4 regions of the Tumebacillus algifaecis genome follow, and region 2 is predicted to be linked to each of the others. Evidence: riboswitches for the same ligand, from Rfam matches in the RefSeq annotation. Region 2 holds a riboswitch; each other region holds the start of a gene.
The links. A riboswitch is a leader RNA that binds a small molecule or an ion and turns the genes downstream of it on or off. The one in region 2 is predicted to bind S-adenosylmethionine.
Positions count from the first base shown of each region.

Region 1 (7,426 bases), 510 kb from region 2:
TGAAGCGCTTCTTCGAGGTCGGCGATCAATCCTTCCTTGCTGCCCTCTACCACGTAGTTGCCGAGGCGCTCTTCCAGCGTCATGTTGGAGACGGCGACCGTCTGCGTCACTTTTTTCTCCCGATAAAACGCGGTGAACTGCGCCAATTTTTCATCGGTGATGTGGAAGAGCAGGTCTTCGGACAGCGTGCGCTCCTCTTCTGGGATCGAGGCATAGCGCTCCAGTTTTTCGGAGTTGACGATCGCATAGTCCAGCCCTGCTTTGGTGCAGTGGTAGAGAAAGACGGCGTTCAACACTTCGCGCCCTGCGGCCGGAAGTCCGAAGGAAACGTTGGAGACGCCAAGGATCGTCTGGCACTCCGGCAGCGCTGCTTTGATCAGACGGATGCCTTCGATCGTCTCTTTTGCGGAACCGATGTACTGCTCATCGCCGGTGCCGCACGGGAAGACGAGCGGGTCGAAGATCAGGTCTTGCGGGTTCAGACCGTACTTGCCGACGAGCAGGTCGTAGGAGCGTTTGGCCACTTCCAATTTGCGTTCGCGGGTAACCGCCATGCCCTGCTCATCGATGGTGCCCACCACCACGGCGGCGCCGTATTTTTTGATCAGCGGCACAACTTCCGCAAATTTTGCTTCGCCATCTTCGAGGTTGATCGAGTTTAAGATCGCTTTGCCTTGCGAGTATTTCAGGGCGAGGTCAAAAACGGTCGGGTCGGTCGAGTCGATCATCAGCGGCGTTTTCACTTTTTTGGTCACGAAGTTAAGGAACGCGCTCATATCTTGGTGCTCATCGCGGTCGGGGTCTTGCAGGCAGACGTCGATCACATGCGCACCCTTTTTGACTTGGGCGCGAGCGACTTCAGAAGCTTCCTCATATTTGCCTTCGACGATCAAGTTGCGAAATTTGCGCGAACCGAGCACGTTGGTGCGCTCACCGACGATCAGCGGGCGGTTGTCCGGTTCGATGAACAGCGCTTCGATGCCGGAGACGGCCGGAGCGTGATGCGGATTGCTGACCCGAGGCGGGAGGTCTTGTAGCGCTTCGTGAATCGCGCGGATATGGTCAGGCGTCGTGCCGCAGCAGCCGCCTGCCACGTTGAGCCAGCCTTGTTCTGCGAAGCCGCGCAGCTTTTTGGCAAGCCCAATCGGCGATTCGTGGTAGTGGCCGTTTTCGTCGGGAAGCCCGGCGTTCGGGTAGCAGGAGACGGCGCACTGGGCCAGGTCGGACAGCGAGCGCAGGTGGTCGCGCATGAACTCAGGTCCGGTGGCGCAGTTCAGTCCGATGGATATCGGTTTTACATGCTCAAGCGAGATATAGAACGATTCGATGTTCTGTCCGGCAAGCGTCGTGCCCATCGGTTCAATCGTGCCGGAGATCATCACCGGAAGCTCTTGTTGCAACTCTTGAAACGCAAGGCCGAGGCCAATGCTGGCAGCTTTTACGTTCAGCGTGTCTTGGATGGTTTCTAACAGCAACACGTCAGCACCCGCTTGAACCAGCGCGCGGGCCTGAACCGCATACGTTTCGACCAGTTCGTCAAACGTGATGCCGCCCGTGACAGACAGCGCCTTGGTGGTCGGTCCGATCGCACCGGCCACATAGCGCGGCCACTCCGGAGTTGAGAACTTATCTACAGCTGCGCGGGCGAGGCGCACCGCTTCGCTGTTGATCAGTTCGGTCTTGTCTTGAAGGTCGTATTCGGCGAGGACGAGTGAGGTCGCACCAAATGTGTTCGTTTCAATGATGTCGGCGCCTGCTTCCAGATATGCTTCATGAATTTTCTGAATCACATCGGGGCGGGTCAGGACGAGATTTTCATTACAACCGTCTAGATCCTCACCGCCAAAATCGTCTGGGGTCAGGTTTTCCTGTTGCAGCATCGTACCCATCGCTCCGTCGAGGATGAGGATTTTGCGGGTGAGTTGGGTTTGAATCGGTACTCGGCTCTGGCTCATAGGAAAGCTGCCTCCTTTGCTTTACATACAAAAAAACCTCTTCTCGGGCATTCCAAGAAGAGGGTAGCGTTCCATTTGCATACGTGTCCTCTCTTATCTGCCAAAGCGCATAGCTTTGCTGGAATTAGCACCTGTAACACGGTTGCCGAGGCTTCGCAGGGCCAGTTCCCTCCGCCTCTCTGGATAAGAGTTCAAGTCATTTTGTTGTTGGACTGATACTATCACCTTTGAAACGTATGTGTCAATGGATTGTTTTATGTTCGTCCGCATAGAGATGAGTACAGGGAAAGGAGGAAGCGGAATGGCGATGAAGATTCGCGGCGCGAAGAAGCGAGTCAACTGGCGCTTTATTTTCTTTGCCCTGCTCGTCATGTTCGTGTTTTCGATCGTGCAGTCGATCTACTTTGTGGAGCACAATCTGCACCCCACTTTTGTTAAAATCGCGGAGGAGAACTCGCGGCATATCGCGACGGAGGCGATCAACAACTCGATTGCGGAGCGGATTTCGGAGGAGACGAACTACAACAAATTGGTCGATTTGAAAACGAATGCTGGCGGCAAGGTGACCGCTGGGTATTTTAACATGATTGAGGCGTCGCGCATTCAAAACGATGTGACCAAAAGCATTCAGACGGTCCTGCACAGCCTACAGGAGAAAAAGTTGTACATTCCGGCTGGGCAGGCGTTTGGCTCCGCCTTTCTATCTCAGTTCGGACCTGATATTCCGGTGACGATCAAGCCAGTCGGAACGATCAAATCCGAAATCGGCTGGGAGACGCGGGATCAGGGAATCAATCAGACGGTGCACATCTTGTATCTGGATATCAATGTGCATACGTCTGTCATCATTCCGTTCTCAACCACGCCATCCGACGTGCGGACGAAAGTGCCGATCGCCTACGTGTTTCTGGTGGGCGAGGTACCGCAGATGGTTTTCAATGCGAAAGGGGAAACGATCGGCCAGACGACCTCCAGCCAAGGGATGCCGATGCCTTCCATTCAACTGCCCAAGCTGAATGATGACGACGAGGAGGAATAGCAACGTGTACGGCGCGGGAAAAGATGGTACGATAGTGTCAGTATGATCGAGGCAGGAGGACATCGCGATGGACAGGGAAGCAATAATCGCAGCAGCGGAACAATTTGTACAACAGGAATTGGGCTCGGACAGCTCCGGTCATGACTACTGGCACATCTTTCGCGTCTGGCAGACAGCGAAGAAGATCGGGCAGGTAGAAGGAGCAGACCTCTTCATCGTCGAACTGGCTGCGCTGTTGCATGATCTGGCCGATGAGAAGCTTAACGAGAGCGAGGCGGCCGGGCTCGCCAAGGTGCGCGGTTGGCTGGAAGCGCAGGACGTGGCAGTAGAAGAGGTAGATCATGTGATGGAGATCATCTCGACGATGTCTTTTAAAGGTGGGAACAAGCCGGGCATGCGGACGCTGGAAGGGGCGGTGGTGCAGGATGCGGACCGCCTCGATGCGCTGGGTGCGGTCGGAATCGCCCGCACGTTTGCCTATTCGGGGGCAAAAGGGCAGTTGCCCCATGATCCGCAGCTCAAGCCGCGCACCGACATGACGGCGCAGGAATATCGCCAAGGCAAGTCTACCGCGATCAACCATTTCTATGAAAAGCTGCTAAAGTTAAAAGAGTTGATGAACACCGCTTATGGTCGTCAGATGGCCGAGGGGCGGCATCGGGTGATGGAAGCGTTTTTGGAACAGTTTTACGCGGAATGGGAGGGGCAGCGGTGAGCAAAAATGCGCGCTGCGAATAGAATGAAAGTAGAGATGTAACATAGGTCACATACTTCGCTTTCCACGATGCCTATACTAAGTGTAAAATAAATACAAGATGCGGCGCATCACATCGCATGAGTCGGAATTCTTCCGCCTATACTAGTTGTGTATGCGCAGTTATCTCATTTGGAAGAACGAAATGGAGGCTACTCAAAATGGAAGATCTTCGCGCACGCGTTCAAGAAGCGCTTGACAAAGTCCGCCCGGGTCTGCAAGCAGACGGCGGCGACGCAGAATTGGTAGAAGTTGCTGATGGGATCGCAAAAATTCGTATGACCGGCGCTTGCGGCGGTTGCCCGATGTCCACGATGACCCTGAAAATGGGAATCGAGCGTACGATCCGCGCAACTGTACCGGAAATCACAGAAGTAGTCGCAGTCTAAATCTTTTTACTGTACGGAGGTATGAACCATGGCATCTGACGCAATCTTGACCATCACCGATGCGAATTTTGCAGAAACGATCAAGAACTCGGAGACTCCGATCTTGGTTGATTTCTGGGCAACTTGGTGCGGCCCGTGCCGCATGCTCGCTCCGGTACTTGAAGATGTATCAACAGAAACAGCTGGCAAGCTGTCGATCGGTAAGCTGAACATCGACGAAAACCAAGCGACCACCCAACAATTTGGCGTTATGTCCATCCCGACGATGCTCGTCTTCAAAGGCGGCGAAGTCGTGAAGACGATCGTGGGCTACAAGTCCAAAAACGACCTGCTTAACGAGCTGGAATCTGTAATTTAAGTGGGACATCCAACAAGGCACCGTGCAAACGGTGCTTTTTTGGTGTGATCTGCGCGAAAATGCGCAAAAGAAAACACCGTTGCCTCGTGGCAGCGGTGTTTTTGTGTGATTGGTGCTTAGAGTTTGGAGAAAGCGCGATCAGCTCCGAGCAAGGTGGAGGCGATGTCTTCTGGTGTGTGGGCTGTGGAGATGAACCAAGCCTCGTATTTTGAAGGTGCAAGCAGGATACCTTCTTCCAATAAAAGGTGGAAGAAGCGGGCAAATTTTTCACCGTCTGCCTGTTTCGCATCGTCATAGTTTTTCACTTCTTGGTCGGTAAAGTACATCGCAAACGCTCCGCCAACGCGGTTGACTGTGACTTTGTGCCCATATTTGCGCGCCGACTGCATCAAACCGCTTGCCAGCAGACGACCGAGGTCGCTCATGCGGTCATACGTGCCTGGTTTTTGCAATTCTTCCAAACAGGCGATCCCTGCCGCGATCGACGCGGGGTTGCCCGCCATCGTGCCAGCCTGATAGGCAGGTCCTAAAGGAGCGACCTGCTCCATGATGTCTACGCGGCCACCGTACGCACCGATCGGCAGACCGCCGCCGATGATCTTGCCAAGCGCCGTCATGTCGGGCGTCACGCCGAGCAAATTTTGTGCACCACCATACATGAAGCGGAACGCTGTGATCACTTCGTCATAGATCACCAGCGCGCCATGTTGATGTGTCAATTCGTTAACGCCTTGCAGAAAACCGGACTCTGGCGCCACGATGCCAAAATTGCCGACGATCGGCTCGACCAGCACAGCGGCCACCTGATCGCCCCATTTTTCCAGCGCTGCTTCATATGCTTTGAGATCGTTAAACGGTACGGTGATCACGTCCTCTGCGATCGACTGCGGAATCCCTGCCGAATCGGGAATGCCGAGCGTCGAAGGGCCGGAGCCAGCTGCGACCAGCACGAGGTCGGAGTGGCCGTGGTAGCAACCTGCAAATTTCATGATCTTGGTGCGCCCTGTGTAGGCTCGAGCTACGCGGATACAGGTCATCACCGCTTCGGTGCCGGAGTTGACGAAGCGGACTTTTTCCATGGAAGGAATCGCTTCTTTCAGCATTTTCGCCAAATCGATCTCCAGCGTCGTCGGTGTCCCGTACAGCACGCCCGTGTGGGCGGCGCGCGAAATCGCTTCGGCCACATGCTTGTTGCCGTGGCCGTGGATCAGCGGACCATACGCTGCGAGATAGTCTATGTATCGGTTGCCGTCCACATCATACAGATAAGCACCTTCCCCTTTTTCCATGAAGACAGGGGCACCGCCGCCGACCGCTTTGAACGAGCGGGAAGGAGAGTTGACGCCGCCGACGATCGCTTGTTGTGCTTCTTCATAATATCGTTCCGAGTTGGAATGGTTGAGTTTTGCCATGATGTTTCTCCACCTTTCTTGTCCAGTCCTTATCGTACCAAAAAATCGAACGACCGACATTCCTATTTTACAGCCTCCGAAAGATGTACCAAACAATGGAGTAGAACGGAGGAAACAAAGTTGAAAGCAAAGTGGAACAAAATCATCTGGATCACCGCCCCGATTCTCGTCGCCGGGTCGGTCTATGTGTTTACGAATGCAGCGGCGTCCAATGAGGACAACGGAATCACCGGCACGCTCGTCAGTTCGGAGGCGTTGAGCGAAGCGGAACTGGCAGCGCTTCAGTCGGCCCAACCCGCTCCGGCTCCGGCTTCGAGCGTTGATCTGGAGTCGATCAACCCATTCACCGTCTATACGCCGCCCGCTTCCGTCGCAACCACCACCGCTACACCACCAGCCACTCCGGTTGTGGCAGCAGCGCCCTTTTCGCTTCAGAACGTGTCCAAGCTGAAGTTGAAGACGCAGACCACCTTGGGCGAGGTCAAACTGGACTTCAAAGCGGAGGACGGCAAACGAAAGCTGACCGGAAAAATAGGGGATCGCGAAATCAAAATCGAAGGTGAGCAGGCACTGCAAGTGCTGAATCAGCTGTTGGAAAATCTCGGCCTGCAAGATTCGATGACCACGCTGCTCCGCGGGGAGGACGTCAAGCTCGACACGACGCTGGCTGGTGCGCTGATGGGTCTTGAGATCGATTTGAAAGATGGTCGCAAGATCGAGACCAAACCGTCGAAGGGCAAGAGCCCGAAAGCGGAGGGACGTCATGACAATGGCAACCACTACGGCTGGGACAAAGAACAGAAGGAGAAAGAGAAGAAAGCGAAAGAAAAAGAAAAGGAGCAGAAAGGCAAAGGGAAAGACAAAGGCGGGCAACAGGATCAAGATGAACAGGGCGAAGACGAGTAATTGTCGTTCGCAACCCATAGCAACTGCCGTCCGCATAAGCGGGCGGCAGTTCTTGCGTTTTAAAACTTTTGAAAATCAGCTAGAATGGTAAGATAGTGAAACGCAAGAAGAGGATGTGATCGGTTTGGAAAAGCGAGGCACGGAGCTTCTGCGCGGCTTGCCCGCCGTGCATCGGCTGCTCGACCATCCGCACTGCCGTCAACTGGCCGCAACGCACGGACAAAAGCTATTGTCTGCGGCGGCAGGTGAGGTGATCGGCGAAGTGCGCGCCCGAATTTTGCAAGGGGAGACGGTTGTTGAGACCGATCTGGACCTGCTGGCTGATCGGGTGGCAGAACGTGTGCAACGGCAGTTTGAAATGAACTATCGGGCGGTGGTCAACGCAACCGGAGTGGTCCTGCACACCAATTTGGGACGAGCACCGCTGGCCGAAGTTGCGGTGGCCGCGATTGAACGCACCGCAAGAGGGTATAACAATGTGGAGTTGAATCTGCAAACTGGCGAACGTGGCTCCCGCTATGAACATGTGGAACAACTGATCTGTGAGCTAACAGGTGCGGAAGCGGCGCTTGTCGTCAACAACAACGCAGCGGCCGTCCTGCTTGTGCTGACC
Region 1 is NZ_CP022657.1:1,546,679-1,554,104, forward strand. It holds gene metH (methionine synthase) at 1-1,955, opposite strand, end outside; SAM riboswitch class I at 2,046-2,145, opposite strand; gene yunB (sporulation protein YunB) at 2,257-2,994, shown strand; gene CIG75_RS06795 (HD domain-containing protein) at 3,062-3,709, shown strand; gene CIG75_RS06800 (NifU family protein) at 3,910-4,137, shown strand; gene trxA (thioredoxin) at 4,166-4,495, shown strand; gene CIG75_RS06810 (glutamate-1-semialdehyde 2,1-aminomutase) at 4,612-5,907, opposite strand; gene CIG75_RS06815 (hypothetical protein) at 6,028-6,813, shown strand; gene selA (L-seryl-tRNA(Sec) selenium transferase) at 6,938-7,426, shown strand, end outside.
Region 1: another riboswitch for S-adenosylmethionine. It lies ahead of metH (methionine synthase); the one in region 2 lies ahead of CIG75_RS09295 (trans-sulfuration enzyme family protein).

Region 2 (7,426 bases):
TACAGGTATTCGTGAACCTTGACCTCAATATACACCTTACTCATGAACAAGGAAAGGTTAGCAAAGACCTTAATTGTTCGAAACAACCTCAAACACGGTCAATAACAAGAGTTTGGTTCGGTTTTAGCTGTATTGGATTCATTTGCGCTGTTGTCCTCCGTTTTCCGATTCGGGAATGTTTCGCTTTGATTACACCTCTGTCCCTTCCTCTTCAAAATCATCCGGATTGTCAACAACTACCATCGTTTCCGCATAACCTTGCGCTTGCGGCGGGATATTTTCGAGCATGTCATCTGGGTTATCAAAGGCGATCAGATCGGATTTGCCACCGTCTTTTCGGGTCTGTGCGTTAAAGGGCTTCACGTTAATTCCCCCTTGGCGTGGATTCTCAACGTTTAGAATGCCCAAGATCGTCATCAGGATGCTCCCTGCCTTCGAGTTCCTTCAACTACAATGCCCACCGTTCCCGCTTTTCGTACGGTCGTGCGGAACATAAGAATTGAATCATAATGACGGCGAGTTCCTGCATCTTGCCGCGTTGCTGCTGAAAGCCCTGCACATAGGACAAGCAATGCCAGAGGCACTAGGTCAAAATCACGCCGCTCTCTCACAAAACGATAGATCAGATTGAGAGCAGTATATGACATACCCTAACATCGCAACCTCGACCCTCGCCTAATCTCATAAAATTTGGTCTGCGGGCAATGGTCAACATGCAGAAGCGCACAACGCACCTGTCGTACAACGACGCGTCGGAAAGTGAGACAAAACAAACTGAGCGATCTGAGCAAGTTGAAGATCAACAGGTATAGAAGTTTGAGACTGCTGGTCTGGTCAACATTTGCCATCTGCACGGCTGTCACGCTCAAGGCCATCTGTTGGTGATTGCCAAGGGGATGCACCAACCTGACAAGCGGTCATCAAGCCACAGACACCGAACCACGCACCAAGGTGATCAAGATCGCCACCTAAAATTGCGGTGACCGACTAGCACGATCGAAACAGTTACGCGACATTGGTCGCCGCTTCGCGATCCGGACAAATGCGAACGATCAAGTACGCTACCCCATTCGCAACGCCGAACACGTCAAACGTGCCGAGCGAGATGACCAAATCGTTGACTGCTTCGTCGCCCTTGTCTGCTTCTATCGCCCTTCGATCAGCACCTCGATTTGAAAAACGAGGTGCCGCGATGGATGTTACATTTTTATTTTACTGAAATTTCACGCATAAATCCACTGTGTTCTAACACAGTTTTAAACTTACCTTAGCTCAGTTGAAGCAACGCCCGCTCCAGATCGGCGATCAGATCATCTGGATCTTCCAAGCCGACCGATAGACGGAGCAGGCCGTCTGTAATCCCGCGCTTGTGGCGCTCCTCTTTCGGCATGCCCGAATGCGACATCGAGGCCGGGTAGGAGAGGATACTTTCCACACCACCAAGAGATACGGCGACCAACGGGATTTTGACCTGTTGCATCAACAGCTTGGCACGCTCGGCGCTGCCAGTATCGAACGAAAGTACCGCGCCAGATCGAGTCGATTGCTTCCGGTGCACTTCATGTCCTTGATGAGTGGACAATCCGGGATAAAACACCGCGCTGATCTCTTCGCGCTCTGCAAGCCAGTGCGCGATACGCTCAGCCCCGTCACAGGAGGCGTCCATGCGCACTTTCAACGTCTTGATCCCTCGCTGCAGCAGGAAGCAGTCCTGCGGGCCGAGCACCGCTCCAAACGAATTTTGCAACTGGGCTAGGCGATGCCCCAGCACGCGGTCTTTGGTCACTGCAAGCCCGGCGACCAGATCGGAGTGACCGCCGAGAAACTTCGTTGCGCTGTGTACGACCACGTCGATCCCCACGTCGAGTGGGCGCTGCAGATACGGGGTCTGGAAGGTGTTATCCACAATGGTCAGCAGTCCGTGCTCTTTCGCGATCGCAGCCGCTCCTGCCAGATCGGTGATCTTCAAAAGCGGGTTGGATGGCGTTTCTAACAGTATCCCTTTCGTATTGGGACGGATCGCGACACGAATGTTTTCCAAATCGGTCACATCGACAAATGTTGTCTCGATCCCCAAACGGTTCAGCACGGTGGTCAGCACTCGAAATGTACCGCCGTAGATGTCGTCCGTCGCGATCAGATGATCACCTGCCGAGAACAGCAACAGCGCCGTGGAGATCGCCGCCATCCCCGATGCAAAGGCAAACCCTCGCGTCCCGCCTTCCAGCTCGGCGATCGTCCGTTCCAGCGCGTTCCGCGTCGGATTGCCGGAACGGGCATATTCATACTGCGGTGGATTGTCAGGGTCCTCTTGATGAAACGTCGAGACCTGATAGATCGGTATGGCCGATGCTCCAGTCGTCTGGTCGATCTCATTTCCCGTATGCAAAAGCTGTGTCGCAAATGTCAGTTTTTTCTCCTCGCTCATCTAAGCCAAACTCCCTTCCTATTCAGCCAATTCACGTTCCGACGCGGCGAACGCCTGCGCCATATCTTCGATCAAATCCTCGTAATGTTCAATCCCCACGGACAAACGGAGCAAAGAACTTGTCACACCCAATTCATTGCGAACCGCTTCCGGCACATCAAAATGCGTCTGTCGCGCCGGGTAGGTGATCAGCGACTCGACCCCGCCGAGCGATTCGGCAAAGGCGATCAGGTTCAAATGGCGCAACAGCGGCTCGACCAGCTCCTCACGCACCACCTCAAAAGACAACATCCCACCATAGCCATCCGCCTGCCCGATGTGTACGTCGCGTCCAGGGTGGTTTTCCAATCCAGGGAAATACACCTGCTTGACGCAAGGGTGCCCGGTCAGCCATTTGGCGAGCACCATCGCATTTTCCTGATGTCGATCCATGCGCAGCGCCAACGTCTTCATCCCCCGCATCAACAGCCATGCGTCTTGCGGGCCCAGTGTCGCTCCAATCGAATTTTGCAAAAAGTAGATGCGGTCCGCCAACTCTTGCTCGCGCGCCACCGCCAGCCCAGAAAGCACATCATTGTGCCCGCCGAGGTATTTCGTCGCGCTATGTACGACCACATCGGCTCCCAGTGTCAGCGGTCGTTGCAGATAGGGCGTCATAAACGTATTGTCTACGATGGTCAGCAACCCGTTTCTTTGGGCCACGCCGATGATCGCCTGCAAATCGCTGATTCGCATCGTCGGATTGGTCGGCGTTTCAAGAAAAATCGCTTTGGTGTTCTCCTGCACCGCAGCTTCAACCTTCTGCCAGTCACCTGTATCGACAAACGTCGTCGTGATGCCCTGACGCGGCAAAATCTGCTCCAGCAGGCGGTAAGTGCCTCCGTATAGATCATGAGAGACCAGCAGATGATCTCCTTGCCCAAACAACCCGAGCACTCCGGCGATCGCCGCCATTCCCGAACTGTACGCAAATCCCTGTACCCCGCCTTCCAGCTGTGCGATCGCGTCTTCCAGCGTCTGCCTAGTCGGATTTTTCGTCCGCGTGTAATCAAATCCTGTGCTCTCGCCAAGCCGCGGATGACGATACGTGGTCGAAAGATAGATCGGCGACGAAATCGCGCCGGTTTTTTCTGCTTTATTGTTGCCAATTTGAGCCAAACAAGTATCTGGATGCAATCTGATTTCCTCCTCAAGCAAAAAGACCTCTCTCAGAATTGAGAAAGGTCTTTGATAGCTACAAAGAGCGCTTTCTCTCATCTTTCAGGTTGCATAAACAACCTGTTGGAATTGGCACCGTGCACGAAATATCGTGTCGGTTGCCGTGGCATCGTCGGGCCAGTCCCTCCGCCTACTCTTGATAAGAGAACTATTTGCTGTTGTTGTTTGATACTAAATGTAGCCTCAGTTGTGCTCGGCTGTCAAGTATATTTTGTCAGTCATACTGCGCACTTGCGCACGACACACTAGACCTGATGCAACCTGCTTTTTGGGAGAAAGGACTGACACCATGGCCGCGACGAAACCGAAAAAAGCGATTCATTTCCTTCCCTTGTTCGCGTTGGCAACCGTACCGCTGATCATGGTGCTTGGCAACTCGATGCTGATCCCAATCCTCCCTCAGATGCAAGAGGAGATCGGCATATCCAAATTCCAAGCTTCCTTGGTCATCACGCTGTTCTCTGTCCCAGCTGGGGTGATCATCCCGCTGGCCGGCTTTCTCTCCGACCGTTACACAAGAAAAGTTGTCATCATTCCGGCCTTGCTCCTGTATGGAGCAGGAGGCGTTGTCGCCGGAGTGGCTGCCTGGCTGATGGACCAACCTTATGCAGTGATCATGGCTGGACGCGTCTTGCAAGGTCTCGGGGCGGCGGGGACAGCTTCGATCGCGATGGCGCTGGCTGGAGATCTCTGGAGCGGTGCTTCGCGCGCCAAGGCGCTTGGCATCATCGAAGCTTCGAACGGATTAGGCAAAGTGCTGTCACCGATCATCGGCTCTTTGATTGCACTCTTGTTCTGGTACGCCGCATTTTTCGCGTTTCCCATCATCTGTATCCTTTCGGCCGCACTGGTCTATTTTTTCGTCAAAGAACCAAAGAAAAGCGGCTCGAAACAATCGCCAAAAGAGTATATCGGCGCTTTGAAAAAAACATTCAAGGCGCAAGGTAAATGGCTGCTCACCGCCTATTTGGCAGGTTCGATCGCACTTTTTATCCTATTTGGCGTCCTCTTTTATATCTCGCAGATCCTCGAAGAAAAATACAAGGTTGCCGACCTGATGCGCGGCCTGATCCTGTCCATTCCACTGCTGGCGATGTGCACGACCTCACTGGTGACGGGCGCGAAGATCAAAAAGAACATGCGGTTGATGAAGATTTTGATCGTATCCGGACTGGCGCTGATCGGCGTTCCGCTGGCGATCGCCGCCTTTTTCAACAACCCGTATGTGTCGCTCGGCCTGCTCGTCGTCTCCGGGATCGGCACCGGACTGGTCCTGCCCTGCCTGAACACGATGATCACCTCCGCCGTACAGAAAGCGGAGCGCGGGGCGGTCACAGCGCTTTATGGCAGCGTGCGTTTCCTCGGCGTCGCGGCGGGCCCCCCGATCTTCGGCGCTTTGATGGACACTCCGAAGATCATGTTTTCGATCATGGCCGCTTTGGCTGGTGTCTGTGCGGTGATGGCTTTCTTCCTGATCCAGGTCGGTACAGAGGGTGGCGGTAGCAATCCCGAACGGTATGAACAGATTGCCCAACAACAAAAGCTTCTGACGCGAAGAAAAGCGCGGGCGTAATCACACGCCCGCGCTTTCGTTGAGCTTTGAGCTTTGAGCTTTGAGCTTTGAGCTTTGAGCTTTGAGCTTTGAGCTTTGAGCTTTCCAGCATCACGTTTCGACTGTTGCTAGCGGACAGAGGAGACGTTCTCAGGCGAAGACGAGATGCATTTGATGGGAGCCGTCAACATCGGCTCCCTTTTTCTTGCAGTTTCAGCTCGTACTAGGACTTGTGTTTGCTGGCCGTATCGCGCTCCCCTTACATCCCTTGTTTTCGAGGATTGTACACCCTTCACCATCAGCAATCCTTTTTCATACGATGCTAGAGCCTACTACCCGCTGGTTACCCTCGGGAAAGAGAAAGGAGCCGGAAGGTATGCGTTCATCGTTCGAACGTGCTTGGGATGACATCTTGCGTGATCCGCTGCCTGGTCGTCTCGCCAAACCGCGAACGACCAGCGGCCTTACCATGTTGATCGATACAGGTCTCGGCCTGACTGAGACTTATGATCTGGTAGAGTTGTCCGGTCCCTATATCGATTTTGTCAAATTGGGATTTGGCACTTCGAAACTGTATCCTGTGCCCGTGTTGCGTGACAAAATTTCCTTTTTACAAACTCACCACATCGAAGTCTACCCTGGCGGAACCTTCCTCGAAGCAGCCATTTTGCAAAACAGGTGGCAACCGTTTCTGGAACGCTGTCTCGACCTCGGATTTCAGACCGTAGAAGTGTCGGATGGAACGATCCCGCTCGCGCCGGAAAAGCGATCAGAGATCATCCGCTACGCGACTCATCAGGGGTTGAAAGTGATCACCGAAGTAGGTAAGAAGGAGGACGGCCTCCACCTCCCCGTCGAGACACAGTTGCAACTGATCGATGCTGACTTGCAGGCGGGTGCCTTCAAAGTGATTCTGGAAGGGCGTGAATCAGGCAAGTCGGTCGGTTTCTTTGCAGAGGACGGTTCGATCCGCCAAGACGATTTTGATGAGCTCACATCGCAGGTGCAAAATCTGGATCAACTGATCTGGGAAGCACCGCTCAAATCGCAACAGCAAGAACTGATCGGTGCATTTGGCCCGAACGTCAATTTCGGAAATATCAATCCGCGCGACATCGTCGCCTTGGAAGCGCTACGCGTCGGTCTGCGTAGCGACACGCTTCGCTTGACCCTGTAAGCGACCTCCGCAATGCGCTCGATTGGTCTACCTTGTCCGCCCTGTCCATATACATGTGTCAAGGAATCTGCACACGTAAGGGGCGGTCGATCGTGGTCGGAGAGATCATTCTGGTCGTATTGATCATCATTGGCATCGTCGGCAGAGCCAGTATTTTAGCCACAGCTGCCAGCTTTTTACTCATTTTGAAACTGCTGAGTTTACAGCGGTTTTTTCCAACGCTCGAGCGCAGAGGGCTGGAAATCGGACTGCTGTTTCTGATGATTTCAGTCTTGGTGCCGCTCGTCAACGGAAAAGTGTCCACCAAAGATCTAATGAGCGCTTTTGTATCGGTAGCCGGGATCTGTGCGATCATCGGCGGAATCTTGGCTACGTATCTGAACGGTCAAGGTCTGTATATGCTAAAAATGGACCCTCAGTTGACGATCGGGCTGGTCATCGGCACGGTGCTTGGCATCGTCTTCCTCAAAGGCATCCCGGTCGGCCCGCTGATGGCCGCGGCGATCGCTGCCATTTTGCTGAAACTTTACAATTATATGTTTCGGTAACCAAATGAATAAATCAGAAAAAAGCTCCCGGCCACAGTGGCACGGGAGCTTTTCATGTATTTGGTTTAGCGAAGCGGAAAGTGCTGCGTGATCGTTTGCACAGCATTGCCGTCCATGACCCGCTTTCCATATTCATCGAGCATCGCCTTCGTGGTTGGCGACAACTCTCCATATTCATGCAAAATCGACCAGAACGTGTCGTACAAGTCTTCTCCGACCTCTTCTTCATCGAAGAACAGATGATAGCGTTCCTTGTAGTGGTAAAGCGTGCCGCCTACCGCCTCATACGCTTGGAGCGAGTGCGCGACGCGGATCACGTCTTCCAAGTCTTGGAACACGAAGGTGAACGCACCGAACGGATCGGGTGAGTCCATCGCCGCATCCGCCTCGTCATCCTCTTCCACCAGCTCCTGCTCCGCTTGAACAGGTAGTGCCGGCAGTTGGGTGATCACGACCACAACGCCTTCGGTCGGCATCGTGAACGCTTCCACTGCGATCGGACC
Region 2 is NZ_CP022657.1:2,055,321-2,062,746, reverse strand. It holds gene CIG75_RS20685 (hypothetical protein) at 190-417, opposite strand; gene CIG75_RS09300 (trans-sulfuration enzyme family protein) at 1,268-2,428, opposite strand; gene CIG75_RS09295 (trans-sulfuration enzyme family protein) at 2,447-3,604, opposite strand; SAM riboswitch class I at 3,679-3,792, opposite strand; gene CIG75_RS09290 (MFS transporter) at 3,936-5,219, shown strand; gene comA (phosphosulfolactate synthase) at 5,575-6,375, shown strand; gene CIG75_RS09280 (DUF441 domain-containing protein) at 6,465-6,923, shown strand; gene CIG75_RS09275 (adaptor protein MecA) at 6,989-7,426, opposite strand, start outside.

Region 3 (7,426 bases), 300 kb from region 2:
AGCCATAGAAGCTCATCCTTCTACTGGCTGTTTTTTATTTTCGTGACCCTCCGTCATGTGAGACTGAAGTGCTCGAAAATTTAAGATGGGAGTGGAGAAACAGTGGCATTGATCGTACAAAAATTTGGTGGCTCTTCGGTCGCCAATCCCGAGCGCATCAAGCGCGTGGCGAGCCGCGTGGCAGAAACGGCGCAATCGGGACAGGGAGTGGTAGTCGTCGTCTCCGCGATGGGCGATACCACCGATGAACTGATCGAACTGGCTGGTAAGCTGTCGGATAACCCGTCAGCACGCGAGATGGATATGTTGCTCACCACAGGTGAGCAGATTTCGTCCGCACTGCTTGCGATGGCAGTACAGAACTTAGGTCTTCACAGCGTCTCGCTGACCGGAGGCATGGCTGGCATTCGCACCGAAGGAGTGCATAGCAAGGCGCGGATCACGGGGATCGATCCGGCGCGCATTCGCCGTGAAGTTGAACAAGGTCGCGTGGTGATCGTTGCAGGCTTCCAAGGCATGAGCGATCAGGGCGACATCACGACGCTCGGGCGAGGTGGCTCAGATACGACGGCTGTGGCGCTGGCAGCAGCGCTCGGCGCTGATCTGTGTGAAATTTACACCGACGTGGACGGCGTATATACGACCGACCCGCGCACGGTGCCAGCGGCGAAGAAACTGGATCGCATCTCGTACGATGAAATGCTGGAACTTGCCAACCTCGGCGCAGGTGTGCTACACCCGCGCGCAGTAGAATTTGCGAAACAATATCACGTGCCGCTGATGGTGCGTTCAAGCTTTACGAAAAACATCGGGACGCTGGTCGAGGAGGAAGCTCAGATGGAACAGGGAATGATCGTCCGTGGGATCGCCCACGACATGAATGTGGTAAAGGTTTCGCTCGTAGGGGTGAAAAGTCGTCTTGGCAACATGCATAGAATTTTTCAATCGCTAGCCGAGTCGTCTGTCAACGTGGACATCATCGTCACTTCGGTCGCACATGAAGGCGTTTCGGACATCTCCTTTACGATCGATCACGATGATCTGAGCAGAGCGCTCCCGGTGTTAAAAGCGTTGGGACCAGAGTTTGGCGGCGCAGATTTTGAACTGGAAGAAGATCTGGCCAAGGTGTCGATCGTCGGGGCAGGAATGATCTCCAACCCAGGCGTCGCGGCTCAGATGTTCGGCGCGTTGGCCGACGCGGGCATCGAAATCAAGATGGTCTCGACTTCGGAGATCAAAGTCTCTTGCGTCATCGAGAAAGCGCGGGCGCATGACGCAGTGCGCGTCTTGCATACCTCTTTTGGGATGGACGGTGCGGAATCGGTCGTCGTCTCCGGATTGAACGCAGCCGAATAAAAGAGAAAATTGACAACGAACGATTCGCATAGTACGATATAGAAAATCTTTTTCTAACCGAATAGTTTATCTCTTATCGAGAGTGGCGGAGGGACTGGCCCTTTGAAGCCCGGCAACCTCGCTTGTGTACCGACACAAGCGGTATGGTGCTAAATCCAGCAGACTGTGATGGTCTGACAGATAAGAGGTGTGGAGCTATAAATGCTACCCCCTCTTCAATTAGAAGCGGGGGTTTTTGTTGTGTCCTGATCGGATCGCTCAAGGCCCCTGTAAAACGAAACGGAGTGAGAGCAACATGGCAGGGAGCAACCAGAATTTCGCTCGCAACACACGAGTTGGACAACGGATAGGGGAGGCCGCTTTGTACGAGCAAATGAGGACACAAGGAGGAGAAATAGAGGTCACTGTCGTATCAGCGAGAGTAAAGACTACAGTAGATCTACTTAAATCAGTGAAACGGAACGATCGATCTTGCGCTCGCGATCTTGTGCGGGTAGGGGCAGGGCACGTTTTGCCGATGCGGATGCGCGCGACCATCCACGATGACCGACACACTTGGGTCGGGGTCGGAAAGGAGGGCGCGTGACGATGCAAACGGCAGCGATTGGGGAGATCGGCCTCGAATGCGGCGTGTCACTTCCTGCTGTGGAGATCGCCTATGAAGCGTACGGAACGTTAAATGAGCGTGGCGACAATGCGATTCTGATCTGTCACCCGCTGACATTGGATGCGCAGGCAGACGTGTGGTGGCAGCCGCTGATCGGGCCGGGCAAGGTGTTGGATACGAGGCGCTACTATGTGATTTGCTCCAATGTGCTTGGCGGCTGTGCGGGCTCGACCGGGCCACAGGCGCACCGTCCATTTCCACTGATCACGATTCGTGACATGGTGCGCGCGCAAAAGCAGTTGCTCGACCGACTCGGTGTGAAGCTGTTGCAGTTGGTGCTCGGCGGTTCGATGGGCGGCCTGCAGACGATCGAGTGGGCGGTGACCTATCCGTCTTTTGTCAAACGCTGTGCCCCGATGGCCACTTCAGGTCAGTTGTCTGCACTCGCTATCGGCTACAACCATGTGATGCGCTCGGCGATCGAGAACGACCCGGTGCACGGACTTGCGCTCGCCAGAAAAATTGGCATGATCACCTACCGATCCTTTGAGCTTTTCGAAGCTCGTTTCGGACGCGAGATCAAGCAGGAGGACGCATCCCTTCAGGATACATGGTTCCAGATCGAAAGTTACCTTGAACACATGGGTGACAAGTTGAACGGACGCTTTGATGTAAACTCCTATCTCTGTTTGCTAAAAGCGATGGATTTGCACGATATTGGGCGCGGCCGCGGTGGAGCGGTTGCAGCGCTGGAGCGGATCGAGGCTGAGGTGCTCTGGGTCGGGATTGACACCGACCACCTCTACCCGCCGCAGGAACAACGGATGTGGGCGGAGCGCCTGCGCCAATCTGGAAAACAGGTGACGTACTGCGAACTGAGTTCACCGTACGGTCACGATGCTTTTTTGGTAGAAGGTCAGCAGTTGAGCAAGTTCATAACAGATTTCTTACGCGAAACGGGAGGGAATTGACGATGATTCAAAAACAAGCACAAAAACAGGTAAAGGTCGGTTTGCTGGGATTAGGAACGGTTGGCGGTGGGGTGTATAAGACCCTTTTAAAAAACAGAGACACAATTCTGACCCGCACAGGCTGTACTGTGGAAGTGGTCAACGTCCTCGTCCGCGACCGTGGGAAAGAGCGTGGCTTTGCGATCGATCCAAGCGTGCTGACCCTTGAACCGCAGGAACTGCTCAGCGACGAGCAGATCGACATTTATATTGAAGTAATCGGTGGCTTGCATCCGGCCAAGGAGATCATCGAACAGGCGTTGAACAGCAAGCGACATGTGATCACCGCCAACAAAGAACTGATGGCGAAACACGGAGCGGAGCTGTTGCGATTAGCACATCAAAACGGAGTCCATCTGTTATTTGAAGCTAGTGTGGCAGGCGGCATTCCGGTGATCCACATGCTGCAAGGCTACCTCACCGCCAACCGTGTGCACGAGATCTCTGGAATTCTGAACGGCACGAGCAACTACATATTGACCGAGATGAGTAAAACGGGGCGCAGTTTCCCAGAGGTGCTGTCTGAAGCGCAGAGTTTGGGCTATGCTGAAGCGGACCCAACCTCCGATGTGGAAGGGTTTGATGCTGCGTACAAATTGGCGATCTTGACCAACCTCGCCTATGACACCTGCGTTGATGTCGCACAGATCGACCGCCAAGGGATCTCGGAGATCAGCGGGCACGACTTGAAGCTTGCCGAGCAATTGGGCTACACGGTGAAATTGATCGGCCATGCGCATGAGCAGGATGGAGCGCTGCGACTTTCGGTGCGCCCGAGCCTGCTTGCGGGGAGCCATCCGCTGGCTCGCGTCGATGATGTGTTCAACGCGGTCACACTGCGTGCCGATGTGGTCGGCGACTTGACGCTGATCGGCCGCGGTGCAGGGGAGTTCCCGACGGCGAGCGCTGTGATCGAAGACCTGACCACTCTGCTGACACAGGGCGAGAACATCCGCCGCCCGAACTGGGATCGCGTTCAGACAGCTGCCTCCCATGCTGAACCGAAGGTGGGCAACTTTTATCTGTCCTGTACGGGCTGTCCGACCCAGACCGATTCGATTGGCCAAGCGATTCAAGCAGGAATCACAACACTTGGCGGGATTCTCGCAGACTATCAATCGATCGAAACGACAGAGCGCCTGCACCAAGCGTGGCTCTTAGGAGGCGTAACAGAAGAGCAGGTGAACGCTTTGATTGAAAATGTCGCGCAAATCGCCCCAGAGCCGCCGATCACGCTCCTTTTGCGTGTTGAAGGAGAAATTAGCACAGGTGTAAAATGGGAGACAGAAGCTTCGGGACTCGAAAAAAATCCCCGCTATGCGTAAAAATTGGCCGAATCGCGCACCGTAAACACAGTGACTCTCAGAAATTGCTTCGAAACTTGTCGGATTTGACAGTTTCTTGACATTCCTTCTATTGAAACAGTACAATTTATGGTGCATTGATTCGGCCGCCCCTGCCCCTCCGGGAAATTGGACGGGACGGTCAAAGTAAAAAAAGGGGGCACCGTATCGCACTGTAAGGGGAGTTTGGAGAGTCGGGCATGTGAGAATCCGTGCATGCCACCAGAGAAAAAGCAACTGTGAATCAATCATTCACAGGTATCTTGGAAGGAGGATCGACACGTGGCCAACAAACAGGCTAGCCGAGAGTTTTTATTTCGCCGGTTGCACTCACTGCTCGGTGTAATTCCGGTCACTTTGTTCCTGATCATGCATCTGAGCATCAACTCGTTCGCCACTAAAGGCGAGCAAGCGTTCAATGACAAGGTGGGCGTACTGGAGAGCATTCCCTTTTTGCCGTTTATTGAATTCGTTTTCATCCTGCTGCCGTTGATCTATCACGGCGTCTACGGCATGTATGTCGCATACACATCTGGCTATAACGCATCGAAGTATTCCTGGGGCCGCAATGTAATGTTTACGTTGCAACGCATCACCGGGGTCTTCACTTTCATCTTTGTGATCTGGCACCTTTGGACGACCCGTTTTTCGGGCGACGCTCCGTCTTTTGACATGGTCGTACAGATCGTGACCAGCCCGGTTGGGTTCTGGTTTATGATCATCGGTACGGTAGCATCTGTGTTCCACTTGGCAAACGGCCTGTGGGGCTTCTTCATTCACTGGGGCATCACGGTTGGCCCGCGCGCGCAACGTGTTTCCGCGTATGTGCTGATGGGTCTGTTCGTCGTGCTGTCCGCAGTCGGCATCGCAGCACTGAATGCTTTCCAAGCAGCAGTAGCGTAAGTTAGCCTAAGGGAGGAAACGCAATGAGTAACCAACGTGTTGTGATCGTCGGCGGTGGCCTTGCGGGCCTGATGGCGACCATCAAGGTTTGCGAGGCCGGGATTCCGGTCGATCTGTTCTCGTTAGTACCTGTAAAACGTTCTCACTCCGTCTGTGCACAAGGCGGGATCAACGGCGCCGTCAACACCAAAGGTGAAGGCGACTCGCCGTGGGAACATTTTGATGACACCGTGTACGGTGGCGACTTCCTCGCCAACCAACCGCCGGTTAAAGCGATGTGTGACGCAGCGCCTGGCATCATCCATCTGATGGACCGCATGGGCGTTATGTTCAACCGCACTCCGGAAGGATTGCTCGACTTCCGCCGTTTTGGCGGTACCAAGCATAGCCGCACTGCATTTGCAGGCGCGACCACCGGTCAGCAGCTCTTGTATGCACTCGATGAGCAAGTGCGCCGCTTCGAATCCCAAGGTCTCGTACAAAAGTACGAAGGCTGGGAGTTCGTACAGGCTGTTGTCGATGAGGAAGGGGTCTGCCGCGGTATCGTGGCTCAAGACCTGCGCTCGATGGAGATCCAATCCTTCGTCGGTGATGCTGTCATCCTCGCGACAGGCGGCCCTGGACTTGTATTTGGCCGTTCTACCAACTCGATCATCAACACCGGTACCGCCGCTTCGGCTGTGTACCAACAAGGTGTAAAATATGCAAACGGTGAGTTCATCCAGATTCACCCGACGGCGATCCCAGGCGATGACAAACTGCGCCTGATGTCCGAGTCTGCGCGCGGTGAAGGTGGCCGCGTCTGGACGTACAAAGACGGTAAACCGTGGTACTTCCTCGAAGAAAAATACCCGGCATATGGCAACCTCGTGCCGCGCGACATCGCGACTCGCGAGATCTTCCACGTCTGCGTCGATCTCGGTCTTGGCATCGACGGCGAGAACATGGTATACCTCGACGTTTCTCACATTCCGAAAGAAACACTTGACGTCAAACTGGGCGGCATCATGGAAATCTACGAGAAATTTGCCGGCGATGACCCGCGCAAAGTCCCGATGAAGATCTTCCCGGCTGTTCACTACTCGATGGGCGGCATGTGGGTTGACTACAACCAGATGACCAACATTCCGGGGCTGTTTGCAGCGGGCGAGTGTGAGTACCAGTACCACGGAGCAAACCGTCTGGGCGCGAACTCGCTGCTCTCCGCGATCTTCGGCGGCATGGTGACCGGCCCGAATGCGGTTTCTTACATCAAAGGTCTCAAGAAAACGGCTGCAGATGTTGAGAAGTCTGTCTTTGAAACGGCTGCGAAGAAACAAGAGCAAAAATACGAGTCGATCCTCAAGATGGAAGGCACCGAGAACCCGTATGCGCTGCACCGTGAACTTGGCCAGTGGATGACCGATAACGTGACCGTTGTCCGTTATAACGACCGCTTGCAGAAGACCGATGAGAAGATTCAAGAACTGATGGAACGTTGGCATAACATCGGCATGGCTGACAAGTCGCGTTGGGAGAACATGATGGCACCGTTCACCCGTCAGTTGTGGAACATGCTCGAACTCGCTCGCGTCATGACCATCGGCGCGCTCAAACGCGATGAATCCCGCGGCGCGCACTACAAGCCTGACTTCCCGGATCGCAATGACGAGCAGTTCCTGAAAACCACAATTGCTGCTTGGACGCCAAACGGCCCGGAAATCAGCTATGATGAAGTCGATGTCTCGCTGATCGAGCCGCGTCTGCGCAACTACGCAGTCGATAAAAACTAAAACTGCGAGGAAAGGGGGAGACATCCATGAGCAAGAAAGAAATTCACGTGATTATCGAACGTCAAGATCGTACGGACAGCCAACCGTATACGCAGGAATTCACCATTCCGTACCGTCCGAACTTGAACGTGATCGCACTTCTGATGGAGATTCAGCGTAACCCGGTTGACAATTCAGGTAAACTGTCTGCACCGGTTGCATGGGAATCGAACTGTCTGGAAGAAATCTGTGGCGCCTGCATGATGGTCATCAACGGCAAGCCACGCCAAGCGTGCTCCGCGCTGGTGGATCAGCTCGAGCAGCCGATTCGCCTGAAGCCGGCGCGCACGTTCCCAGTCGTTCGTGACCTCGTCATCGACAGAAGCCGCATGTTCAAAGCTTTGCAAAAAGTGAAAGCATGGGTGCCGATCGACGGTACGTATGATCTCGGTCCGG
Region 3 is NZ_CP022657.1:1,753,847-1,761,272, forward strand. It holds gene CIG75_RS07720 (aspartate kinase) at 103-1,356, shown strand; SAM riboswitch class I at 1,427-1,543, shown strand; gene metX (homoserine O-acetyltransferase MetX) at 1,945-2,934, shown strand; gene CIG75_RS07735 (homoserine dehydrogenase) at 2,937-4,298, shown strand; gene CIG75_RS07740 (succinate dehydrogenase cytochrome b558 subunit) at 4,599-5,219, shown strand; gene sdhA (succinate dehydrogenase flavoprotein subunit) at 5,243-6,991, shown strand; gene sdhB (succinate dehydrogenase iron-sulfur subunit) at 7,018-7,426, shown strand, end outside.
Region 3: another riboswitch for S-adenosylmethionine. It lies ahead of metX (homoserine O-acetyltransferase MetX); the one in region 2 lies ahead of CIG75_RS09295 (trans-sulfuration enzyme family protein).

Region 4 (7,426 bases), 1.5 Mb from region 2:
TCGCTTTACGAACGGAACGTAGAGGAGCGTTTTGGCGCCCTCTACACTTCTCAATACAGAGCAGACTCTACATACTGGATACCGGAGTTGCGGACTCGCTTTGCGAATTGCCTGATTGAAAACGAGACCGACCTGAACTATGCAAAATGCTTTTCCTACAAAATCAATCTTGTGGACACGAACATTGGATGGAATCAGCAGCACGAATACCTGAAAAACCATCCGTTCCATTACTGGCTGGAAATTCAACTGTCAATCCTCGAACCCTACGCAATGGTGAAATTCGAGCGGGATCGGCTGGTAGATGAGAAACTGGCTGTGGAGTTTCGGGACAGCCCTTTCTTGCCTGAACATGCAAACTACGAAGCAACAGTCCTAGCATTTTTGGCGGAACATGGGATTCAAAGGTTGTATGATGATGCCCTGTGCCTGCCTGTGCCGGGTGTAGAGCTGGAATTGCAGGAAGACACCCCGAGTGTATACAACAGTTTGTTCGAAGATTTATCCAGTTTCTTTCCGTATTGAAAAAGCGAGCCGCCTTTCTGGAGGGTCGCTTTTTTTTTTTAAGGGCAAGTAATATCTCAGGCAATCTCATGGAGCCGACAACTAATCTGCCAGATTTGATTTTACCATGAAGTATTGCATGTCTAAGTTCAGCTACGATTATTTGTCCCTATCGACAATCCGCATCTGCCTAGAGCACAGTGTTTATTGGCTACATATGGTGTAACAAATATAAATGCCTATAGAGGGGTGCATACTTATGTACTACGTTTGGGTACCTATGTCGACACATTCGCGAGAAGCACATGATTGGGACTCTTTTGTTGATGCGCAAGCTACTCGGGTGTTGAATTTGACGGGAACCTGGCGATGCGACGATGGAGGCCGTTACTACATTCGGCAAATTGGCAACCAAGTCTGGTGGACCGGATTAAGCGACAACGGTGGGGGGCAAACCTTTACGAACGTATTTCATGGAACCCTGAGATATGATCCGATTAGCCGGGCGACCGATATCTATGGCTCTTGGGCTGATGTACCGCGTGGAAGAATCTTGCAAAGTGGCACCTTGAGGCTGAACTTAATGTCATCAGACGGGTTCGTCAAAGTATCCGAAACCGGCGGATTTGGCGGGCGAATTTGGTCACGACTATAGTTTTTTAAGGCACTCGATAACGGGTGCCTTTTTCTCATCTAAGGCGAAACAAACTATCATCTGTCGTTCTTGCACGCTCACCGCTTCCACCACCTGCTCGATCAACACCTGCTTATTCACTTCCTTTTACTTCTTGTGTTGCACCATTGCGAAAAGTGACACGTTTTTTGGACATAAGAAAACCTCCTGTGTTTTGGCATCAGGAGGTTATGACATTCGAATACCCACAACGAACTAGCATTTTCGTCAAACCGAACTCAACATTTTCCTGTCTAGTTCGATGTAGTAAAACTCTCTACGCAACCCACGAACAAGCACTACGCCTGCTTCTGCAACTCACTCTCATCATACACCGCAACCCAGCCATCTTTGCTCTCAAAGATACGGATCGCCTTCACCTTGCGCAGGTCGGTCAGCGTGAACCAGTGGCGGGTGTTGGTCGGCACCGAGATCAAATCGCCCGGGTACAGAATAACATCATAGTACGTATCATCTTTCGGCCCTTTCAGGGTGAAAATCGCCTCGCCATCGACGATAAAGCGCACTTCGTCCTCGGTGTGGTGATGCTCGTCTTTGAACTTGGTGAGCAGGTCTTCCAGGTTCGGGGTCTGATCGGACAGCACGACGATATCGGAGGACTTGTAGCCATGCTTCTCGGACAGTGCGTCGATCTCAGGACGAAACGTGTTGAGGATCGCTTCTTGCAATTCCGGCGTGACTTTGTAGTCTTCTTGCAGTTCCAGCGGGAGTTTGGAAATATCCCAGTATTCGTAGACGATACCTTGCGTATTCAGATACTCGGTTACTTGCTCAACGCCTTCGATGCGTTCATCGGTTGCCACAAAGCGAATGGACGGCATGTTGATTCCTCCTCTGAGGTTTAATATCTTGACTCGATTTTATCACACATTTCAAACAACTGTCGGGACTTTACCTGCGGAGCCCTGAAATTGCAGATACTTGAACAGGTACTCGAACATAAACTCAAAGGCCTGCACATGGCGCTTCACAGACGCCACGCTGTCCCCCCACGCATAGATACCGTGCTTACGGATCAAAACGCCCGGAACGCGCGGGTCGAGACGCTTGCCGACCTCTTCAGCCAATCGCGGAATGTCAGCAAAGTTCTCGACGATCGGCACTTCAATCGTCGCTCCTTCTTCCCAGATGTTCAAGCCTTTGATCAACTCCATGTCGGAGATGACCACCGACTGCTGATCGGCAAAAATCTCGGAGATCAGGTTGTTATAGATCGTGTGTACATGCAACACAGAACCGGCTTCTGCACCGATGCGTTTGTACACTTCTGCATGAATCAACGTCTCTGCGGACGGCTTCAACTGGGTCGGCTCTAGTGCTTTCGAATCGCCATCGACGAACAAAATGTCATGGATCGTCAGGTTCTCTTTGTCACGACCACTTGCGGTGACGCCAAAGGTCAACGGCTCCTGACTGAATTTGACCGACAAGTTCCCACTCGTCGCTGGGAACCAGCCTTTTGATGCAAAGTTTTGGGAAACAGCGACCAGTTGCTCCGCAATGCGGTAGCGCTCTTCCTGCAAGTATGTTTGGCTCATGACAGAACCTCCCCCTTTTGTTCGTTAATGAGTTGTTTCAGCACTGTAATGCAGTCATGGAATGTTACAAATTCAGCGTGTTGAAGTCCGAGTTCCTGACATTTCCGTAGCAAAAGTGATCTGGCCAGCACGAAATCGGCTTGTTTGGCCGCCTGCAAGTCGGTGATCGAGTCACCGATGACCACTTTGAACGTCTCTTCATCTGGGAACTTGCGCAGGACGGACGGTTTACACATCCCACAGCCGCTGGTGCAATGTTCGTCACAAGCGTGCGGCCAGAGAATCTCGATCTGCTCGCCAGTAAAACTGCTACCGTTGCTGTAGATCGGGTTATCAATCGCAAACGGAGCCAGAAGCGGGAGGACGAAAAAGTCGATCCCACCACTGGTCACCCAAAAATCAATTCCTTGCTCTTTACAAAACGTCAGGAACTCCGCAAACCCTTCGCGAATCACCGCGACCTCTTGGGCATAGGCTGCGATTTCGTCCTGCTTTGCAGATGAAATGCCAGCGAAGAGCTGACCGACTCCACTTTGGATCGTAATCTCTTGACCGAGAATCTGATCCTTGATCGTCTCCCAGCCAGGAGCGCCAAACTTCTCCATGATCGTGATGATCATGTCGCGCTCCGTAATCGTGCCGTCAAAGTCACAAAAGATCGCGATGCGTTTACTCATAGTTGCCCGACTCCTTCTCTATTTGTTCCACAGCTCCAAAGCTGTTTTCAATTCTTTGGATTGTTCAGCCGCTTCGCTCAGCGTCTTTCCTGCCACCACCGCATCAATTGCCGCCACGAACGCCCGTCCGCCCGCACTTGAGCCGCCCGGATGCCCATGGATACCACCGCCAGCATTGATGATCTGGTCATTGCCGAGATCTCCATACAATACTGGCACAAGACCTGGATGAATGCCCGCGGACGGCACCGGGAACGTACGGTTGAGACCGCTCTGTTCGGCACGCAACGCCTCGGCGATCTTCAACGTTTCGCCGCGTTCCATCGCGACCGAGCCATACGCCGACGGATAGAGCGAGAAATCGGCCCCCGCCACGCGCATCAGTTTCCCCAGCAACACCGGAGCTGCGATCCCATACTGTTCGGACGGATACATCGCACCGGCCATCGCCGGATGGGCCATGATCGGCACCGTGATCTTCGGGTCGGCAGCGAGGCGCTGCAACACATCGTAGCCGTAGGTCAAAACGTTTAGCAAAAGCGCGTTCGCCCCTGCGTCCACTGCCCGACGCGCTTTCTCGAAAATTTCGGTGACAGGTCCGGTTAAGTTCGCCGCATAAAGCGTACTCTTGCCAGTCTGCTCTTTGGCACGCTCCGCTGCCAGACGGCAGGCTTCGATGCGCTTTTCGAACGGCGCGTACGTTTCATCAAAGAAGATTTCGTCATCCTTGACCAAATCAACGCCACCGAGCGCCTGCTGGTAGAACGCGTCTGCCAGTGCCTCGATGTCGTACCCGATCACCGATTTGAAAATGCTCATCAACAGCGGGCGATTTTCGATGCCCAACTGCTTGCGGATTTGGTCGATGCCATATTTCGGGCCAGGGAATTGACTTTGGAACGCGATAGGCAATTCGATGTCCACCAGTCGGATCTTTCCGTCCATCGACAGTTTGCCGAACACCGAAGTCAACAGCGCTGGCACATCCGGCGTGAAATTGAGCGTCGGATAGGCGATGGTCAACAGCGCTTGGCTGAGGCCGTGTGCATCCATGCCGATCTCTTCTGCCTTTACCACGTGTCCGAGATGTTTTTGCATCGCATCCTTGCGAGCTGCCGGAAGGTCTGTCCACGAGCCAACAGTCAGACCGATCGCGATGCCTTCCGCTTTTTTCTGCCAATCTGTACCCGGTTTGCCGTGGGCCAAATAGGTGACATGAACAAATTCTTGTCGGGTCACGAGACGATCACCTCTATGCGAATAGTCTAGAACATAGTAAAAGCCTCTTTCTTGGTCAAGAAAGAGGCGACAAAATTTCATGGTCAGCCTCTTATCTCTCAGGATATTTCCTGAAGGAATTAGCACCGTGTGATCACAAGTACGTGAAAACCGGTTGCCGGGCATCGTAGGGCCAGTCCCTCCGCCTGCTCTGGATAAGAGTTGTCTTATATGTGAGAAAACTTCTGTAGACGATATTACAACCTCTGCGAGAGAGTGTCAATGACTTTGCCGAAAATCGATTAGAGAGAAATCTTGGCCATTCGCTCAACCGCTTCCTGCAAACGCTGTTCGCTGGTCAAAAGACCGACTCGAACATACCCCTCTCCACTCGGTCCAAAGCCGACGCCCGGCGCGACCATCACGTGCGCCTGTTCTAAGAGCGTGTCCGAGAACTCGACCGACGTGAAGCCTTTTGGCACTGGCACCCACGTAAAGAAAGAGCCTTGTGGCGTCAGCACGTCCCAACCCGCTTTTTTCAAACCGCTCACAAAGACATTGCGGCGCTGTTCGTAGGTAGCGGCCAGTTGGTGCACGCAGTCTTGAGATGAGGTGAGCGCAGTGACCGAAGCACGCTGGATAAAAGCTGGCAACGAGACGTAGTAATGGTCTTGGATCAGGTTGATCAAACGGACCACCTCTTTGTTCCCCAGCGCAAAGCCGACGCGCCAGCCTGCCATGTTGTACGTTTTCGAGAGGGTGTAGAATTCGACCCCGACCTCTTTCGCGCCTGGCGTTTGCAGGAAGGATACCGGTTTTACTCCATCGAAACCGATTGCACCGTATGCGAAGTCGGACGCGACGATCACGTTGTTCTGTTCCGCAAAGCGGACTGTGTCTTCGTAAAAGGCGCGCGGTGCGGTTGCCGAAGTCGGGTTGTTCGGATAGTTGAGGAACATCAACTTGGCTTTGGCGAGCTTGTCTGCCGGAATCTGGCTGTAGTCGGGTAAGAAAGCGTTGTCGCGCAACAACGGCATCATCGTCATCTCCGCGCCAGAAAGCGCGACGCCAGACCAGTAATCAGGATAGCCCGGATCGGGGACAAGGCAAACATCGCCGGGGTTGAGCAGACATTGGGAAATTTCGACGAGGCCCGTTTTCCCGCCAAAGAGGATCGCCACTTCGGTCGCTGGGTCGAGATCGACGTCAAATTCGTTTTTGTACCAAGATGCGATCGCCTGCTTCAATTCGAACAGCCCGGAGAACGGCGGGTATTTGTGCGTGACAGGATCGAGCACCTCATGGCGCAGCGATTCGACAATATGCGGCGGGGTTGGCAAGTCCGGATTGCCTTGGCCGAGGTTGATCACATCATGCCCTTGGGCGATGTACGAGTTTACTTTTGCCACCATCGTAGAGAAAAATTGGGTGGGTAGTCCTTGCAATCGATCAGCCGATTTTATATTCATGGGTAACATCCCCTTTCTGAAAAGTCAAACATACATTCACGCTTCATACTATACAGCGAATTGAAATCGAAAAACAAGTCTAAATGGACACAGGATGACATGCCGTACCATTTCCGATCGATCTCCATCGAGGTTCGAAGACAGCCAAAATCTGCTCAGCAGTCATATCGTTTGCAGCGTGCAGTTGATCTGCTTCCAACATCAAAAAGGGCTGTTGAGAGATTCTCAACAGCCTCCTGTATCCTGTAAATTATGAAGGCATCGGCGTCGGTGTTGGTTTCGCGTAGCCTTCTTTGTATTTTTTGTCGATCGTTTCGCGGATGTCTTGCGCTGACTTGCCTTGTGCTTTCATATCAGCCGCTTCGAGGGCAATGTTCATGCAGGTGTCGCAACGGGTGCCGTGGTCGTCCCAAACGACCGCGCCGTCTTCGCGGACGTCTTTCACAAAGCACTCGGCGTTGCTTTTATGTCCGGCGTGATCACCACAACCGCAGTAGCAGGGAATGAATTTCAGGACATCGAGATTCTGCACAGCTGCCGCGTAAGATTGCTTGATCTTGGTGTTTTTGCTCGATAGGAACTTCGGATAGGACATGGCGTTTTCCGTCACTTCCTGCATATCACCGATCTTGGTCAATTTGACGCTTTCGCCAACTTTCAGCGTTTTATAGGCTTCCGCTTGTGCCCCGGCAGGATGTCCACCATTGCTGGTGCCACCGTTAGAAGCATGGTCGCCATGTCCGGAATGTTCGTCGGTCGTCGTCGCCTTGTCAGACGTGCCACAGCCTGTAGCGATCGTCATCACAATCGCGCTGGCAAACACGATCTTGGTCAGCTTTTTCATGTATGTTGCTTCCTCCTGCTATCGTTGGGATTGTTTATCGCACTTTGATTAATCTCATACCGTTTAATATGACGAGCAGAGCCGCACCAGTATCTGCAAACACGGCCATCCACAGGTTGGATAGACCTGCTACGGTCAACAAAAGGAACGCAAGTTTCACGAGCAGGGAGAACCAGATGTTTTGCTTGATCAGGCGCAGCGCTTTGCGGCTGAGACGGACGGTGAACGGCAATTTGCTGATGTCATCAGACATCAAGACGATATCGGCCGTCTCCAATGCGATGTCCGTTCCTGCCCCACCCATCGCGATCCCGATGTCGGAGGCGGCTAGGGCGGGGGAATCGTTGATGCCGTCACCGACCATCGCGACGAGGTGGTGACGCTGTTTGAGTTCGGTGATGCGAGCCAGCTTTTGCTCGGGGAGCAAGTCGCCGTGGTACTCATCGATCCCGACTTGCTTGGCGATCGATTTGGCGATGCGG
Region 4 is NZ_CP022657.1:3,588,757-3,596,182, forward strand. It holds gene CIG75_RS15760 (hypothetical protein) at 1-525, shown strand, start outside; gene CIG75_RS15765 (1,2-dihydroxy-3-keto-5-methylthiopentene dioxygenase) at 1,477-2,019, opposite strand; gene mtnB (methylthioribulose 1-phosphate dehydratase) at 2,071-2,736, opposite strand; gene CIG75_RS15775 (2-hydroxy-3-keto-5-methylthiopentenyl-1-phosphate phosphatase) at 2,733-3,413, opposite strand; gene CIG75_RS15780 (2,3-diketo-5-methylthiopentyl-1-phosphate enolase) at 3,432-4,652, opposite strand; SAM riboswitch class I at 4,741-4,853, opposite strand; gene CIG75_RS15785 (pyridoxal phosphate-dependent aminotransferase) at 4,934-6,100, opposite strand; gene CIG75_RS15790 (PCYCGC motif-containing (lipo)protein) at 6,351-6,944, opposite strand; gene CIG75_RS15795 (heavy metal translocating P-type ATPase) at 6,979-7,426, opposite strand, start outside.
Region 4: another riboswitch for S-adenosylmethionine. It lies ahead of CIG75_RS15780 (2,3-diketo-5-methylthiopentyl-1-phosphate enolase); the one in region 2 lies ahead of CIG75_RS09295 (trans-sulfuration enzyme family protein).